2 regions of the Alkalibacter saccharofermentans DSM 14828 genome follow, and region 2 is predicted to be linked to the other one. Evidence: predicted binding sites of a transcription regulator. Region 2 holds the regulator's gene; the other holds the start of a gene.
What was found. Region 2 encodes Rex, which represses fermentation and respiration genes when NADH is low (regulators of the CRP and FNR family bind a similar motif). Its sites were predicted from a motif close to ATTGTTAANNNNTTAACAAT; they were not measured.
Positions count from the first base shown of each region.

Region 1 (8,148 bases), on a different contig from region 2:
ATCACATGCTCCCTGAACGTTGTTTTGTCCCCTTAAAGAATTCACTCCCGCGGATTCCTTGCCGATATTGCCGCATAAAAGCGCCAGATTGGAAACAGCCATTACCCCTTGGGTTCCCGTAGAATGCTGGGTCACTCCCATGGAATAGTATATTGCCCCTTTGTCTGCCTTCCCATACATCCTAGCTGCCTTAATCAAATCATCTTTATTTACTTCGCATATTTGGGCTACTACTTCCGGAGAGTAGTTCTCCATTACTTCTTTAAGCTCTTCAAAATTCTCAGTTCTGTCTCTTATGTAATCCTTATCTTCAAGACCTTCTTTTATTATTACATGCATGAGACCGTTAAAAAGAGCAACGTTTGTCCCCGGCTTTATTTGAAGGAAAACATCCGCTACTTTTGCGAGCTCGATTTCCCTAGGTTCAGCTACTATTAGGCTTGCTCCGTTAGCCTTCGCCTGTTTTATATGGGAGCCGATGACCGGATGAGTCTCGGTAGTATTAGATCCTGTCACGAATATCAGATCCGACCCTAGGGCTTCTAAATTGCTGTTGGTCATAGCTCCGCTTCCGAGGGTAGCGGCAAGGCCCGCAACAGTTGAAGCATGGCACAGCCTGGCACAGTGATCTATATTGTTAGTGCCGATAACAGCTCTAAACAGTTTTTGAAAAAGGTAGTTTTCTTCATTGGTGCATCGTGCAGATGAAAAACCTGCAATTGAATCTGCTCCAAACTCATCCTTTGCAGCAGTGATTTTATCTGTAATTAACCGATATGCTTCATCCCAGGTGGCTTGAACAAATCTGCCTTCTTTTTTTACCAAAGGCGTTCTAAGCCTATCGGGATGATCTATGAATTTATATCCGAATTTTCCTTTGACACACAGCATCCCGTTATTCGCTGCACCGTCTGACGGGGCTACTTCTACGACCTTGTTGTCTTTTATCAAAAGCTCCATCTGACATCCAACTCCGCAATATGGGCAGGTAGTCTTGATTTTTCTTGTCTCCCAGTACCTAAACCTCTCAGTCCTTCTCGGCACTAAAGCACCTACCGGGCAAGCGGATACGCAATTTCCGCAGGAAACGCATGTGGACTGGGATATAGGATCTTCAAAGGGGGGTGACACGTGGGTGTCAAAGCCTCTTCCACTCATCGTGATGGCGTGGGTTTGTTGAAGCTCCGTGCATATCCTGGTGCACTTTCCGCAAATTATGCATTTATTTCTGTCAAAAAAATAAAACTTGTTGGAATGATCTAGTGGATAATCTTTTTCATCACCACTTCTGAGCCTGGAATCCTTTACACCATACTCAAAACAATAATCCTGCAGCTTGCAGTTGCCTGCAGCTACACAAGTCATGCAATCCAGTGGGTGGTTTGAAAGAATTAGATCAAGAACCATCTTCCTTCCTTGAATAACCCTCTTGCTCCTAGTCTTTACGACCATTCCTTCAGTGGCCGGAAGCGCGCAGGAAGGTGCTAGGGCTCGCATCCCTTCAACTTCCACCAAGCACATCCTGCAAGCTCCCCCAATGCTTGAATCAAGGTGGGGATGGTGGCATAGAGTGGGTATCTTTATTCCCAAACTCTTCGTCGCTTCCAACACTGTCGTTCCTTTTTCAACTTCCAGCCAGTGATTGTCTATATTCAGTCTGATCATGCCAAGCTTCAACTCCTTTATGTTGTGATACCCTCCACCACTTCGTGTAATCGTTCTCATCGGCGTAGGAGAATCTCACTGAGATTTTATCCGATGATCAACAAAAGTCAATTTAGTTATCTTTGAGACGAATCTGCAAGCCTTTGGTAACAAAGGGCCCCGACAATTTGTTAATGCCTTGACATAACATCGCCAACAATTTAAGACCTACAATGACACTCAATGATATACTTGTATATATATGTGTGGCCTAGTTGTTTTTTTGTTATTAATATAACGCGCTTCTTGGCATGATTTGTTTGTCCTGAGTGAAATATTTAGCAATGCATCCCCGGCAAACTCCCCTATTGCTCAAAACAGCTTTTCCAGTATTACAAGATCAAGATACCTATCGAATTTATACCCTGCCTCCTTTATTGCTCCACACCTAAAAAAGCCTTCTTTCTCGTGCAATCTTATACTGGTCGTATTTTCTGAATCAATATACGCCAATGCCGCATGATATTCTTTTTCTTTGGCCTTCTGAAGTATTGCCTTCAAGAGTTTTCTTCCCAGACCTTTCCCTTGGTAGTCTTTTCTTAAGTAAACAGAATGCTCAATAGTTTTTTTAAACCCTTCAAACGGCCTGTATGGTCCGTAAGTTGCGAAACCAGCGACTACTCCATCTATTTCTGCTGCTATTATGGGTAACCCCGCCTTTTCCTTTTCGCTATGCCACTTCTCCATTTCCTCAGAGCTCTTGGAGGTGTAATGATACAGGGCTGTTGAATTTTCGATGTAATAATTGTATATCAAGGTTATTTCTTCAATGTCTTTTTTCTCTGCCGGCCTTAGCATTTCTTCCTCCCTATTCACTTTATTATGTATATTATACCTTATTTACTTGCACGTAAAAAGCCTTGAGCTAATTATTATTATTGGCTCAAGGCTTTGATTATTTTGTTTATTCTTGAAACAGTGGAGTTGAAAGGTATCTTTCTCCGGTGTCGGGAAGAACCACGACGATTGTCTTTCCCTTGTTTTCTTCTCTTTTGGCGATTTCAGTAGCTGCATGAAGCGCTGCTCCTGAGGAAATCCCTACCAACAGACCTTCGCTTGAAGCTATTTTCTTTGCAGTGGCAAAGGCATCCTCGTTTTTAACTTTAACAATTTCGTCTATGACACCTGTGTTTAAAACATCCGGCACGAATCCTGCGCCGATTCCCTGGATTTTATGTGGTCCTGGCTTTTCCCCTGATAGTATGGCGGAGTCAAAGGGCTCCACGGCAATTACTTTCAGATCAGGATTCTTCTGCTTTAAGGCCTCCCCTGCTCCTGTTATGGTTCCGCCTGTCCCGATTCCAGCAACAAAAATATCAACTTTTCCATCCGTGTCTCTCCAAATCTCTTCCGCTGTAGTTTCTCTGTGAATTTTAGGATTTGCAGGGTTCTTAAACTGCTGAAGTACAATGGCATTTGAGTTTTCTTTAGCCAACTCCTCCGCTTTGTTGATGGCACCCTTCATGCCTTCACTTCCCGGGGTAAGCACAAGCTCGGCACCAAGTTGCTTTAAAAGGTTTCTTCTTTCGACGCTCATCGTCTCCGGCATAGTCAGTATAAGCCTATACTTCTTTGCTGCAGCCACAAAAGCCAAGGCTATTCCAGTATTTCCACTTGTGGGCTCTATTATTACAGAGTCCTTGTTTAAAAGCCCTTTATCTTCTGCGTCCTTTATCATTGCATATCCGATACGGTCCTTAACGCTTCCCGCAGGGTTAAAGTACTCAAGCTTAGCCAGGATATCTCCCTGTGCCCCACTTTCCTCCTTGTAATTATTAAGTTGCAGCAACGGCGTATTTCCGATCAAGTCAACCAAGCTTTTTGCAATATTAGCCATTATTTTTCCTCCTTGTTTTATATATTATTATTCTTATCAACTTTATATGCTTTATTATACTTACCCTTTTTCTTGATGTCAAGAGCTATTTTATATATTAATTATATGTTTAGTCAGAATTAAGCGCCTGTTCAAAGTCTGCAATCAAATCTCCTGTATCTTCCAGACCCACGGAAATCCTGATTAGCTTATCCGATATACCAAGATCACTTTTCACTTCCTTTGGCATCGAGCCATGACTCATTTTCGTGGGGTAGGACACTATGGTCTCCACTCCTCCTAGGCTTACTGCAAGTATGCTTTCAACTTTGTTTAAAAAATCTTTTGCAGCTTTATCCGTTTTGGTTTCAAAAGACAAAACCGCCCCAGGTCCAAAAGATTGCCCGTCATGGATTTCCTTGTCCTGATGATCTTCCAGTCCCGGATAGTATACCTTTTCCACAGCTTCTTGATTTTTTAGCCATAAGGCGATTTTTTTAGCACTTTCCTGCTGGTAGTCCATCCTTACCTTCAGTGTCTTAAGACCTCTTAACAGCAGCCAACAGTCCTGTGGACCAAGAACCGCTCCAAAGCTCATTTGGACAAAATGTATCCTCTTAGCCAGAGCCTTGTCCTTGACCACTGCCAAGCCTCCGAGAACATCGCTATGGCCCCCAATAAATTTTGTTGCGCTGTGAATGACTATATCCACCCCCAGGTCTAGAGGTCTTTGCAGATAAGGTGACATAAAGGTATTATCCAGCATAGTTATAATTCCTTTGCTCTTGGCAATGGACGCAACCTTTTTTATATCCGTTACCTTCATCAATGGATTTGACGGAGTTTCTAAATATATGCCCTTTGTATTTGTCTTTATATTTCTTTTTATTTCTTCAATATCCGTCATGTCCACAAATGTAGTCTCGATTCCAAAATTGGGAAACAGCCCGCTTGCCACTCTATAGGTTCCTCCGTATACATCCTTGCATACGAGAAGATGATCTCCTTGGGAAAAAATCGACAAAACTGAGGATGTTGCAGCCATGCCGCTAGAAAATGCATATCCGTTAGTGCCGTTTTCAAGCAAGGCAATAGTCTTTTCCAAAGCTTCTCTCGTAGGATTTTGGGATCTCGAGTACTCATATTCGCCGTCGCAATCCGCACTTTTTTGACTGTACGTTGATGCCTGATATATAGGTATGCTAAGTGCTCCGGTATATTTATCAGTTTCAAACCCGTTTCTGATAAGTTTTGTAGAAAAATCCATCAAACAACCTCCTCATTTCTAATAGCTATCACCTCTATCTCCACTGAGGCACCTTTGGGAAGAGCTGAAACCTCTATGCATGATCTCGCAGGATAAGGTTTTCCCAGCAGGCTTGAATAGGCTTCATTTACCGCATCAAAATCCTTGAGATCAGTCAAGTAGATGACCGCCTTTAAAATATCATCATAGGTGAGGCCCTCTTCATTTAGGACTGCTCCGATGTTTTTCATGACCTGCTCCGTCTGCTTTTTTGCATCACCCTCTACAAGCCTTCCCGTCTCAGGGTCTAAGGGTATCTGCCCCGAAAGATATACCGTGCTTTCAGTTGCTATCCCTTGTGAATATGGTCCAACCGCTTTTGGGGCCTTGTGGGTATTTATCTCTTTTTTCATGACTACCTCCCTAAATGTAATACATCAAATCCGATTCTCCTATAGATGCCTTGTACCCCTGTGCCAATTCTTCCAAGGTAATCGACTTTACAACATCTTCTATGCTGATATTAATTTTTCTCCATAGCATGTCTTTTAAATAATATTGAATGCTGTCCTTTTGAGATTCAGCCTCCTTGCTCTCATCAATGACGGAAAGATCGCCTTCCAATGTACTCAGTATCATCCCTGCAGTTATTTCTGATGGATCCTTGGCAAGAAGATATCCTCCTTGAGCACCTTTAACGCTTTTTACCAGTCCAGCTTTTCTGAGAGTCGAGAAAACTTGTTCTAAGTAATTATTTGATATTCCCTGTCTTTGAGCGACATTGCTAAGAGGCATGTGATCTCCTGCAGAATATACCGCCAAATCCACCATCGCCCTAATTCCGTATCTTCCTTTTGTGGATATTTTCATATTTTCACCCCATTTACCACTATTCCTATTTGTTTTATATATTATTATACTATACCCATTTAAATGCGTTGTCAATAAAAAAACAGCTTGAGCATTAACTCAAACCGCTTTCCCATCTTCTTTACAGCATTTCTTAATTATAAATTTTTCAATAGCATATGCCACTCCGTCCTCTTCTACGGACTTTGTGACAAAATCCGCATGATCCTTGACGTTTTTAATGGCATTGCCCATAGCTATACCTGTCCCAGCCACTTCCAGCATCGAGATGTCATTTTCTGCATCTCCTATGGCCATTACATTTTCCATGGGTATTTCAAGCTGCTCGGCAAGACCTTCCAACGCCATTCCTTTGTCAAGGCACTTTGGATATATCTCCATATGTTTTTCAAACCCGTATTCCACATTCACGCATTCCCCGTACTTTTCCTCAAAATAATCTCTTAACGCATCAAGGGTGTGGTCTTCGTCCATAAACATGAACTTGTTCATTTTGTTTTCTAGTATGAATTTCTTCATATCATCGACAACGATGACGTTGTCTTTTTCCTTTGCCAATAGTGAAATAGTGGGCTGGTTGCGATGCTCTTCCGAAACATATACGTTAAGTCCTGCAAAAAGGCTATATGGAATTTCTTCTTCCTCAAGCTTATTATATATGCCCAATGCTATCTCTTTTTTCATCTCGTTTTCGATAATCGCCTTGCCTGTCTTTAAGTCCAAAACTATGCCACCATTTGTTGTAATTCCGTATTCTTCAATCCCTAAGTCTTCTAGATATCGCTTCATGCTGTAATAGTTTCTGCCGGATATCAACACCACATAAACCCCAAGCTTTTTTGCTGCCATAACCGTATTTATAACCTTTTTAGATATATTCGGTCTCTCAAAATTGATCAACGTGCCGTCTATATCAATTGCCAGTAATTTTATCATTTTTTCACCTCTTTTAAATCCTTCCAAATACATGCTTGTCCAAAGCAAGCTTCACTCCGTCATTTTCAACATGGCCAGTAATCTCCATTGCATGGGACTTTACATTTTCAGATGCATTGCCCATAGCCACAGATATCCCAGCCGTCTTAAACATAGGTATGTCATTTTCTGAATCACCTATGCACATGGTCTCTTCTTTTAGCACACCGTAGTGTTCCATCATAAAGCTTAACGCTTTGCCTTTGTCCGCCTTATTTGAATACACTTCAAGCAGAGTCTCCATACTGAAATCCGCGTTTAATACCTCGCCGTAGCTAGTCAGAGAAAACTCCTTGATTGTATCGAGGTTATTTTTCGCTCCCACCATCATCAGCTTCGCCGAGGGATAATCCTTAAGATTTTCGTATATATCCTCGATATAATGAAATTCCTGATTAAGAGCCTTAATATAATCCCTAGGCAAGGAATCAAAACCCTTTGTATATACCTTGCAGTTTGAAAAATTTATAGGGACTGTTCCCACAGAAATACTCTTTTCCACTACAGATCTTGCAATATCGTAAGGAATCGTCTCTTGATAAATTACCTCTTCGTCTTCAATGCTTACTATTTCCGCTCCGTTAGCCGATGCTGCAATGCCTTTCAGACCAAGCTCATGTATATAATCCTTCATCCCAAAATAGTTTCTTCCTGAAAGCAAAACGACCTTAACTCCATTGTGGTAAGCTTTAAGGATCGATTCCCTGACAACCGCGCTTATTTTGTTGTCTTCCCTTATGAGTGTTCCGTCAATATCCAGGGCCAATAACTTTATCATCTTCTACCTCCGTGTTGGTTATGTTTATATTATACCCTAATCAGGTATGTTTGACACGTAATACAAACTACGGCTTCAAAACGACTTTTATGGCCTCACCGCTTTTTGCCATTTCTACGCCCTTCATTGCATCCTCTAGAGGCAGAACATGAGTCACATATCTGTCGGCCTTTATTTTTTTATCGGCAATCAAGTCAAAGGATCTGGCATTTTGCATATGGTCATAACCAAAATGTCCCAAAATAGTGATCTGCTCATAGTGTACGAAGTTGCTATCTATCAATGTCATCTCGCCCTTTGGAACTCCACCAAAAAATACCACCTTTCCCCTTTTGCATGCCATTTTAATGGCTTGCCCCTGGGCTTTAGTGCTGGGGTTTGCCGATATGACTACTTCTGCACCCCATCCTCCTGTTATTTCCCGGACTCTTTTTACAGGATCAACTTCAAATGGATCAATGATAAAGTCTGCTCCAAACTCACGAGCCTTTTCAAGCCTTATCCTTGAAGGCTCAACAGCTATTACTCTTTTAGCGCCTCTTAGCTTTGCAAGTTCAAGTTGAAGACATCCTATTGGTCCCATGCCTATTACTACCACAGTATCCCCCAAAGTGACATTGGCGTATTCCTGGCATGAAAAAACCGATGATAGCGGCTCGGTCATTACTGCCTCTTCATAGGACATGTCATGTGGCATCTTTATTACCTGACCCTTTTTTATGATATCCTCTGTCACGATCATGTATTCGGCAAATCCAC
Region 1 covers NZ_FQTU01000002.1:179,557-187,704, reverse strand. Annotated here, with positions in the region: gene fdhF (formate dehydrogenase subunit alpha) at 1-1,665, opposite strand, end outside; gene BUB93_RS02710 (GNAT family N-acetyltransferase) at 2,017-2,502, opposite strand; gene cysK (cysteine synthase A) at 2,609-3,541, opposite strand; gene BUB93_RS02700 (trans-sulfuration enzyme family protein) at 3,651-4,787, opposite strand; gene BUB93_RS02695 (RidA family protein) at 4,787-5,179, opposite strand; gene BUB93_RS02690 (RrF2 family transcriptional regulator) at 5,190-5,636, opposite strand; gene BUB93_RS02685 (Cof-type HAD-IIB family hydrolase) at 5,736-6,572, opposite strand; gene BUB93_RS02680 (Cof-type HAD-IIB family hydrolase) at 6,586-7,389, opposite strand; gene BUB93_RS02675 (zinc-dependent dehydrogenase) at 7,457-8,148, opposite strand, start outside.
Region 1: a site for Rex is predicted at 1,832-1,851, ahead of fdhF (formate dehydrogenase subunit alpha). Genes of this name have one in related genera too.

Region 2 (8,148 bases):
CTCCCATTATCGCCATGGCTCCCACGCAAAAAAGCAGGGAAGCCGTCACAAATCCCTGAGTTACATTTGCAGAATTTTTCATTCTGCTCTGAAAGAAGTCCCCAAGATCGTTAAGCTTTTTTTCTATATCAATTGCCTCTCCAATCAGTGCTCCCAACGCTATGCTCGCAAATAATATAAGAGGATTTTGAGTGGTTATTCCCTGACTGACCCCGTAGACCATTATGCTGATTGCCAAGGCCTCCACCATGAGATCGCTGAATCTGTCCGCTATTTTATTTTTAAAGGCAACTCCAAAGATACTCCCTGCTATTATGGCCAATGCATTTACTATATTACCGGTCATTTTACCTCTCCTGTCTCTAATTGATTCTCTCTTGCATAGTAAAACAAATACTGTTGGGCAAAGCCTGCCAAGTCCCCCCACATTTCCCGGGCAATGCTCTTGATTTCATCAGGCTTTGAATCTTTTTTCAGGTAAAGGGCTTCCGTAACTCTTTTTACCCACACATCCACCGGATAGCTTTCGTATTTAGCTCCTCCGTAGAGCAGGACGCAATCTGCAACTTTAGGCCCTACCCCTTTTATTTTCATGAGTTCTTTGGCTCCTTGTTGATAATTCGTTTTTCTGATGGAGCCTATGTCCACTTCACCCAAGTGCACTTTTTCCACTGCATCTATTATGTAACCGGCTCTGTAGCCGCATTTTATATCCCCCAAATCATCACACCCTGATCCATAGATATCCTCAGGATTCGGAAACGTAAAGAGAACTTGGCCTTTATAGTCCACCGGGTTCCCAAAAATGCTGCAGAGACCGTCCACTATTTTTTTAATTCTTTTTATATTGTTGTTGCTGGATATTATAAAGGAGACCAGGGCTTCCCATTCATCTTGAAGCAAGATCCTAATGCCATTGCCGTATTGTGTAGCTTTAATCATATTTTTTTCTGTAGAGACCTTCTCAATTATCTCTCCGTAATCTCGCCTAAGGTCAAGATAATCCATCCAATAATTCTCGAAGGCGTCCCTGTCCGTGCCTCTGAATATGAACCTGTCACCTTTCTGTTCAATTTCAAGTACCCTGCCCCTTGAAACTCCCAAATACCCGTTTTCGTAAACTTTATTCCACCTGAAGCACTGTCCGCACTCAAAAGTCTGCACCAGGTCGAATTCAGTTATCTTGGCTTGGATTTCATTATTTATTACTGAAAAATCCTTTAACAATGTATTTCCCCCACTCGTGAGAATGTAATTTAACAACACTTCTAAAACTTATGTTATAATTAAGCTGATATTTCATAGCATAATACTTTCACAAAGGAGTTTCAAGATGTTCGTTCAAAATACCCTAAAAACAATAACAAATGGCCTTCTGTTGATTTTTTTGCTCGTAGCAAGCACCCTGTTGAATGCAGCTGAATTTTTGCAGTATTTCATAGCTGATAACACTCACAGCTTTCTGGAGCTTCCCCTCGAGACCGCATCCGTTGTGGAATTCTTTGTTCAACTTATCCTGACTCTATTGGTACTTGCCATAAGCATTTGGATGATCAGGATGCAAAAAGACAGCGTCTTAATAAATTATTTCATATGCATCTGGTTCATGGCAATCAATATTTTCAAGCTGATATTTTACATCCCCAACATCAGTTTCGATCAAGAGTACATTTGGTTTGCTTTAAAGCAGTTTATCCCACTGATTCCATGTGGTTTGATAACTGCAATGGCATTTTTGAAGCTGACTGATTTAAAATACGAAAAATACTGACCTTGCCTTGATCATAAAATAGAAAATGCCCATCAGGGCATTTTCTATTTTGTAAATTTATTTATTATAGCTTTAGCCAGGTTTTCTATAGTTACCTTCTTTTCCATGCTGGTGTTTCTTAGATATTTGTAGGCATCTTCCTCAGAACAGTGCTTCATCTCCATGATTATTCCTTTGGCTCTTTCTATTGTCTTTCTGTCTGCAAGGGTCTTCTTCAGCTTTAATATTTCGCTTTCAAGGCTTACAAGCTTTTTACCAAATATCATCGCCCCTTTTACCATTTTATTGAGCTCGCTTGACTCAACTCCTTGGTTTATAAAGTTAAATATCCATCCCTTTTCAATCCAATCTGTAAAGTCCGCCCTTGGCTGGCTAGTAACGAGTATGACCGGGCAGATTTTTTCAGCGTAAACGGTATTTACAATATCTAACGTCCTGAACCCTTTGATTTCTTCGTCTATTATGATCAGATCTACATTCCTCGATCTTGCAGCGCGAATCAAGGCATTGCCTTCTTCGAATTCTATCGTTTGAAAACCGTTTTTTTTCATCAAGCCCAAAACGGCAGTCTCTGTTTTTTTATTGGTTAGACCTATTATCACAGTACCCATTATCATATTTTTTACCTGCCTATTTATGTTATAATTAATATAATTTCTTCTATTATAAAGCATTCATCTACTAAAATAAATATTTGGAGTGTTATTTATGACCAAAAAATTTTTTTTAATCCTTTTAATTCCATTATTATTGCTCTCAGCATGCTCAAAAGACTATGTAAATGACAGCGAAGGCCAGATACCTTTCCCTGAACAGTCTGCAGTCCTGACTGATGGAGAGTACTTTGCTTCCTTCGAGCACGGCAACAACGAAGGTTATCGTCCTGAAATGACTGTCACTGTAAAAGAAGGTCTCATCACTCGGGTAAATTACCGTGAGGTTTCTTTGGATGGAAAGGACAAAATATCCGACGCTGAATATTTCGAAGCCTTCAAGGAAGAACACAACCTAGACCTCCAAGCCTTATATCTGCGCCTTTACACCAACCTTATAAAAAACCAGAGCACTAACAGCCTGCCTTCTACCGGGGATTTTCCCGACATGCGAAATTATTTCAAGAGACTCTCAGACAGCATAATCCTAAGCGCCAGGAGAGGCTTAACCGATCCTTCTTTGATATCCATGGATGATATCTACTATGAAGCCGGAGAGTACGACAGCAACGGCTACAAGGGCAGAATTTCAATAACATATGTCAACAACGTAATTATCGATGTTCAGTATACCGAGATGAACCAAAACGACGAGCCCAAGGAGGATATGGAGGATCTTGATGAAGTATACCAGCAGCACTATGGGATGTCTATTGGGGAAATGTTCGGTTTATACACCAATCAGATAATTCAAAACGATTCGATCGCCCCCTTGGATTCAATCACAGGGGCCACAAGGACCCAGGAAAAGATCAATTCACTTTTAGATATCATCCGAGAAAGGAGATTTCCTTTCGAAATGGAAAAAGCCGATGATTAGTCGGCTTTTTTGCTTAGATGGTTGTCAGGTACATATCAAGCTCCCACTGGCTTACCTTGGTTCTGTAGCTGTCCCACTCCTGCATCTTGTTTTCGATGTATTTAACTTGCGCATGTGGCCCTAAGGTCTCCATGAGAAGCTCATCAGCCTGAAGCTCTTGAATGGCCTCTTTTAAAGTGCCGGGTAGAGAATCTATACCCTGTTCTTCTTTTTCCTTAAGGCCCATTTCATATACATTTGAAAATACCGGAGGCGGCGCCTCAAGGTCGTTCTTGACACCATCAAGACCTGCAGCCAAGCTTGCAGCCAGAGCCAAGTATGGATTTGCCGACGGATCCGGGTTTCTCATTTCCACCCTGGTTGACGGTCCCCGTTTTGCAGGGATTCTTATAAGCGGGCTTCTATTCTTCGGCGACCATGCAATATATACAGGTGCTTCATAACCGGGAACTAGTCTTTTGTACGAATTTACAGTTGGATTGGTAAGCGCTGCCATACCTCTGGCATGCTTAATAAGTCCTGCAATGTACTTGTATGCTGTGTCGCTTAACTCGTAAGGCCCATCGGGATCATAAAATGCGTTCTTTCCGTCCTTGAAAAGTGACTGGTTAAGGTGCATCCCAGAGCCGTTGATTCCAAAAATCGGCTTCGGCATGAAAGTGGCGTGCAATCCATGTCTTTGAGCGATAACCCTTACCACCATTTTAAATGTCATGATGTCATCTGCCGCCTCTAGAGCGTCTGCATATTTAAAGTCTATCTCGTGTTGTCCAGGAGCTACCTCATGGTGGGATGCTTCAATCTCAAAGCCCATCTCCTTTAAGGTTACCACCATGTCCCTTCTGGCACTCTCTCCCAAGTCCACAGGAGCAAGATCAAAGTATCCTGCGTTGTCGTGAGTCTTAAGAGTAGGATAGTTGTTTTCATCAACTTCAAAGAGAAAGAACTCGCACTCGGGACCTACGTACATGGTATAGCCCATATCCTCGGCTTCTTTTACTTTTTTCTTTAAAATATTTCTCGGACATCCGGAAAATGGCGTGCCGTCGGGATTGTAGATGTCACAAATCAGCCTTGCTTCCCTGCCTACCTGAGGCTTCCATGGAAATACGACGAAAGTGTTTAGATCCGGCTTTAGGTACATGTCCGACTCTTCGATTCTCACAAACCCATCAATGGATGATCCGTCAAACATGATTTCGCCATCCAATGCTTTTTCCAGCTGTTCATAACTGATGGATAGGTTCTTCATAACTCCGTTTAAATCAGTAAACTGCAAGTGAATGAACTCCACGTCCAAATCCTTCGCATTTTGTAAAATTTGGTCTTTTGTAATTGCCATATTACGCGCCTCCTCTATATTTCGTTTCATAAGCTGAGTAAAATATAAAAATATAAAAAACGCCTATCCCAGGTATCCTATGTTCCTTGAATAGACGTCATTGTCTTGTATAAACTTGTTTATGATATACATTCTATAGACAATTTCATTTGATGTCAATAGGAATCTAAATGTTTAAACTGTCTTCATTCATTAGATATGTAAGTGTGTAAAGGCTTTCGCTTATTGCTACATTTTCGATTACTACATTATCCGGCACGGAAACATCTGTCGGTGCAAAGTTCCATATTGCCTTTACATTGTTTTCTATAAGCGTGTCTGCTACGCTTTGGCTGTGCTCCTTAGGCACACAAATAATGCCTATTTGTATATCATTGCTCTTTACGTATTCACCAAGATCTAAAATATCCAGAATCTTGATGTCTCTGATCGTATTGCCAATAAGCCTCGGATTTACGTCAAACATAGCTTTAAGAATAAATCCTTCTCTTTTAAATCCTTCATAGTTGGCAATTGCCTGTCCCAAGTTTCCGGCACCTACAATAACACAGTTATACGATTTGCTAAGCCCCAGTATGCTTCCAATTTCCTTTTGAAGCTCTATAACGTTATAACCGTATCCCTGCTGACCAAATCCCCCAAAGCAATTCAAGTCCTGCCGTATTTGAGATGCAGTAAGGCCCATAAGTTTTCCGAGTTCTTTTGATGATATTCTCATGACATCGTTGTGTATTAAATCTCCCAAGTATCTATAATATTTAGGCAGCCTTCTAACGACAGCCATGGAGACCTTTATTGAATTTCTCTGCATGTCAATACTCCTTTCGATCACATATAAAAACTATAATTTTAATTATAACAATGTGAATTTTTATTGTCAATTTTTTGTTTTTGTATTTTATTGTGTTTTTACTAACTTTTCAAATCCGAATACAAACTTGGGATACAATTCCATCAAACAAAGGTATAATTGAATATTCCCTAATATTATAGTAATATATTGATAGTAAAAAGGCAAAACAAACTTGGAGGAAATCATGCTAGTTAGTGCTAATAATATAGAAAAAAGCTTCGGCGTGGAAACCGTGCTGAAAAATGTAAGCTTTATGGTAGATGACAACAGCAAAATAGGGATAGTGGGCAAAAACGGTACGGGAAAGAGCACCCTGTTCAAGATAATCGCAGGAATAACCCCCTATGACAGCGGCAGCATCGACTACGCCAAAAATCTGTCTATCGGATATCTTTCCCAGGAATCCAGCTTAAATGAAGACAACCGGTTATACGAAGAGGTCATATCGGTATTTGACCACATAATCGACATGGAGCGTGAAATGAGGACGATGGAAGTTGAAATATCCAAAAATCACGACAGGGATGTGGAAAGTCTCCTAAACAAATATGCTCAGCTTACAGAAAAATTCGAAGACATGTCCGGCTACGAATACGAAAGCAGAGCCCGTGGAATATTGATTGGACTCGGCTTTGCTCCGGAAGAGTTTGACAGACCTGTCGCTGCTTTCAGCGGAGGAGAAAAAACCAGGATATCCCTTGCAAAGATGATCCTCACCAACCCGCAGCTTCTTCTTTTGGACGAGCCAACCAACTTTTTGGACATAGAAACCATCCAATGGCTTGAAAGCTACCTTAAAAATTACAGCGGATCCTTTATAATCATTTCCCACGATAGGTATTTTCTCGATTCACTTGTTACCACCGTGTTCGAAATTGAAAACAAGACCTTGACCCGTTACAACGGCAACTTCAGCGAATATGTCAGAAGGAAGCAGGAAAACCTGGAAAGCCAGCTGCATCAATACAAGCTGGAACAAAGAGAGATACAGCGCCAGGAAGAGATAATAAAGCAGTTCAGGCAGTTCAACAGGGAGAAGAGCATTAAAAGAGCTCGCAGCCGTGAAAAGATGCTGGACAAGATGCCTAAAAGCGACAAGCCGTTTATCGACAATCGCAAGGTATCAATGAAATTTGAACCTAAGATCCAAAGCTCTAAGCTTGTGCTTGAAGTGGATGACCTGGCAAAGAGCTATGATTCCAACCTGTTCAATTCCATCAGCTTCAATGTATTCCGAGGAGACAGGATAGGCATCATAGGCGCCAATGGAAGCGGCAAGAGCACAATGCTTAAAATAATCAACGGAGATTTATCTCAAGATCGTGGCCAAGTCAACTGGGGCCAAAAAGTGATCCCCGCATTTTTTAGACAAGATAATGCAGGACTTGATCCGGATTCAACGGTATTGGACGAGGTATGGAACTGCAGGCCCAAAGCAAACGAAGGTGAAATACGCAACATACTATCTTATTTCAAGTTTTATGGGGATGACGCGTTCAAGCCCCTAAACGTCCTCTCCGGAGGAGAGCTAAGCAGAGTATCACTTGCGAGGACTATGCTCTCTGATGCCAACTTCATTATCATGGATGAGCCTACGAACCACCTTGACATGCCTACGGTGGATGTACTGGAAAACGCCTTATCTGACTATACCGGCACCTTATTCATAGTCTCTCACGATAGATACTTCTTAAACAAGACGGTAAACAGGCTATTTGTGCTCAAGGACAACCATCTGGAGATTTACGAGGGCAACTACGACTACTACATCCAAAAGACTCAGGAAGCAAAAATGCTTGAAGATTTAAAAAACAGCCAGCCAGAGAAGACAAAGACTGAAATCGTTCAGGAAAAAAAACTTAAAAATAAGCAGAAAAAAGAGCTTGCAGCACTTAAAAAAGAGATAAGCAGGTTGGAAGAATCTATAATTGTAAAGGAAGAAGAGATTTCTAAACTGGAAAAAATCATTTGCTCTGACGGCTTTTACGACGATTATGACTATTCCTGCAAAATAAATTCGGACTATGAATCTGCTAAATCACAGTTATCCCTGCTTATGGATGATTGGACAGTAAAACAAATGGAAATTGAGGAAAGTTCATAAAAAAATAACAATCCGAATCTTAAGATCCGGATTGTTTCATTTATCTTACTCTGCTGCAGGAGGGGTGAAGACTCTTGAGCCTAGTTCCCTGTCCAACATATGAAGACCTTGAGGATTTCCCTTGATCTTTTTAAGCTGAGCCAGTAAAGTGCTGAAGCTCTCCTCTTCTTCTACTTGTTCGTCTACGAACCAGTTCAGAAGGCTTATGGTGGCATATTCTTTTTCTTCCTGGGCTATATCCATTAAATGGTATATTCTGGAGGAAACGAATTTTTCGTGCTCCAGTGAATATGCAAAAACGTCTACGATATCGTCAAAATCAGCCTTTGGATCGTCAAAGCCTTTTAAGACCGCTTTTTCTCCTCTGCTGTTTAAGAATCCGTAGAATTTCATCGCATGGAATCTTTCTTCATCAGCTTGAGCTATGAACCAGGTTTCAAAACCAGGCAGGTCATTTTCCGAGCAGAAGGAAGCCATGGATAGATACAAATGCGCCGAAAAGAATTCATACTTTATTTGTTCATTGATTTCATCAATAAGTTTCT
Region 2 covers NZ_FQTU01000005.1:23,804-31,951, forward strand. Annotated here, with positions in the region: gene BUB93_RS04650 (DUF554 domain-containing protein) at 1-346, opposite strand, end outside; gene BUB93_RS04655 (DNA-3-methyladenine glycosylase family protein) at 343-1,227, opposite strand; gene BUB93_RS04660 (hypothetical protein) at 1,334-1,771, shown strand; gene BUB93_RS04665 (ANTAR domain-containing response regulator) at 1,816-2,388, opposite strand; gene BUB93_RS04670 (hypothetical protein) at 2,480-3,304, shown strand; gene glnA (type I glutamate--ammonia ligase) at 3,318-4,646, opposite strand; gene BUB93_RS04680 (redox-sensing transcriptional repressor Rex) at 4,813-5,463, opposite strand; gene abc-f (ribosomal protection-like ABC-F family protein) at 5,684-7,603, shown strand; gene BUB93_RS04690 (ferritin) at 7,649-8,148, opposite strand, start outside.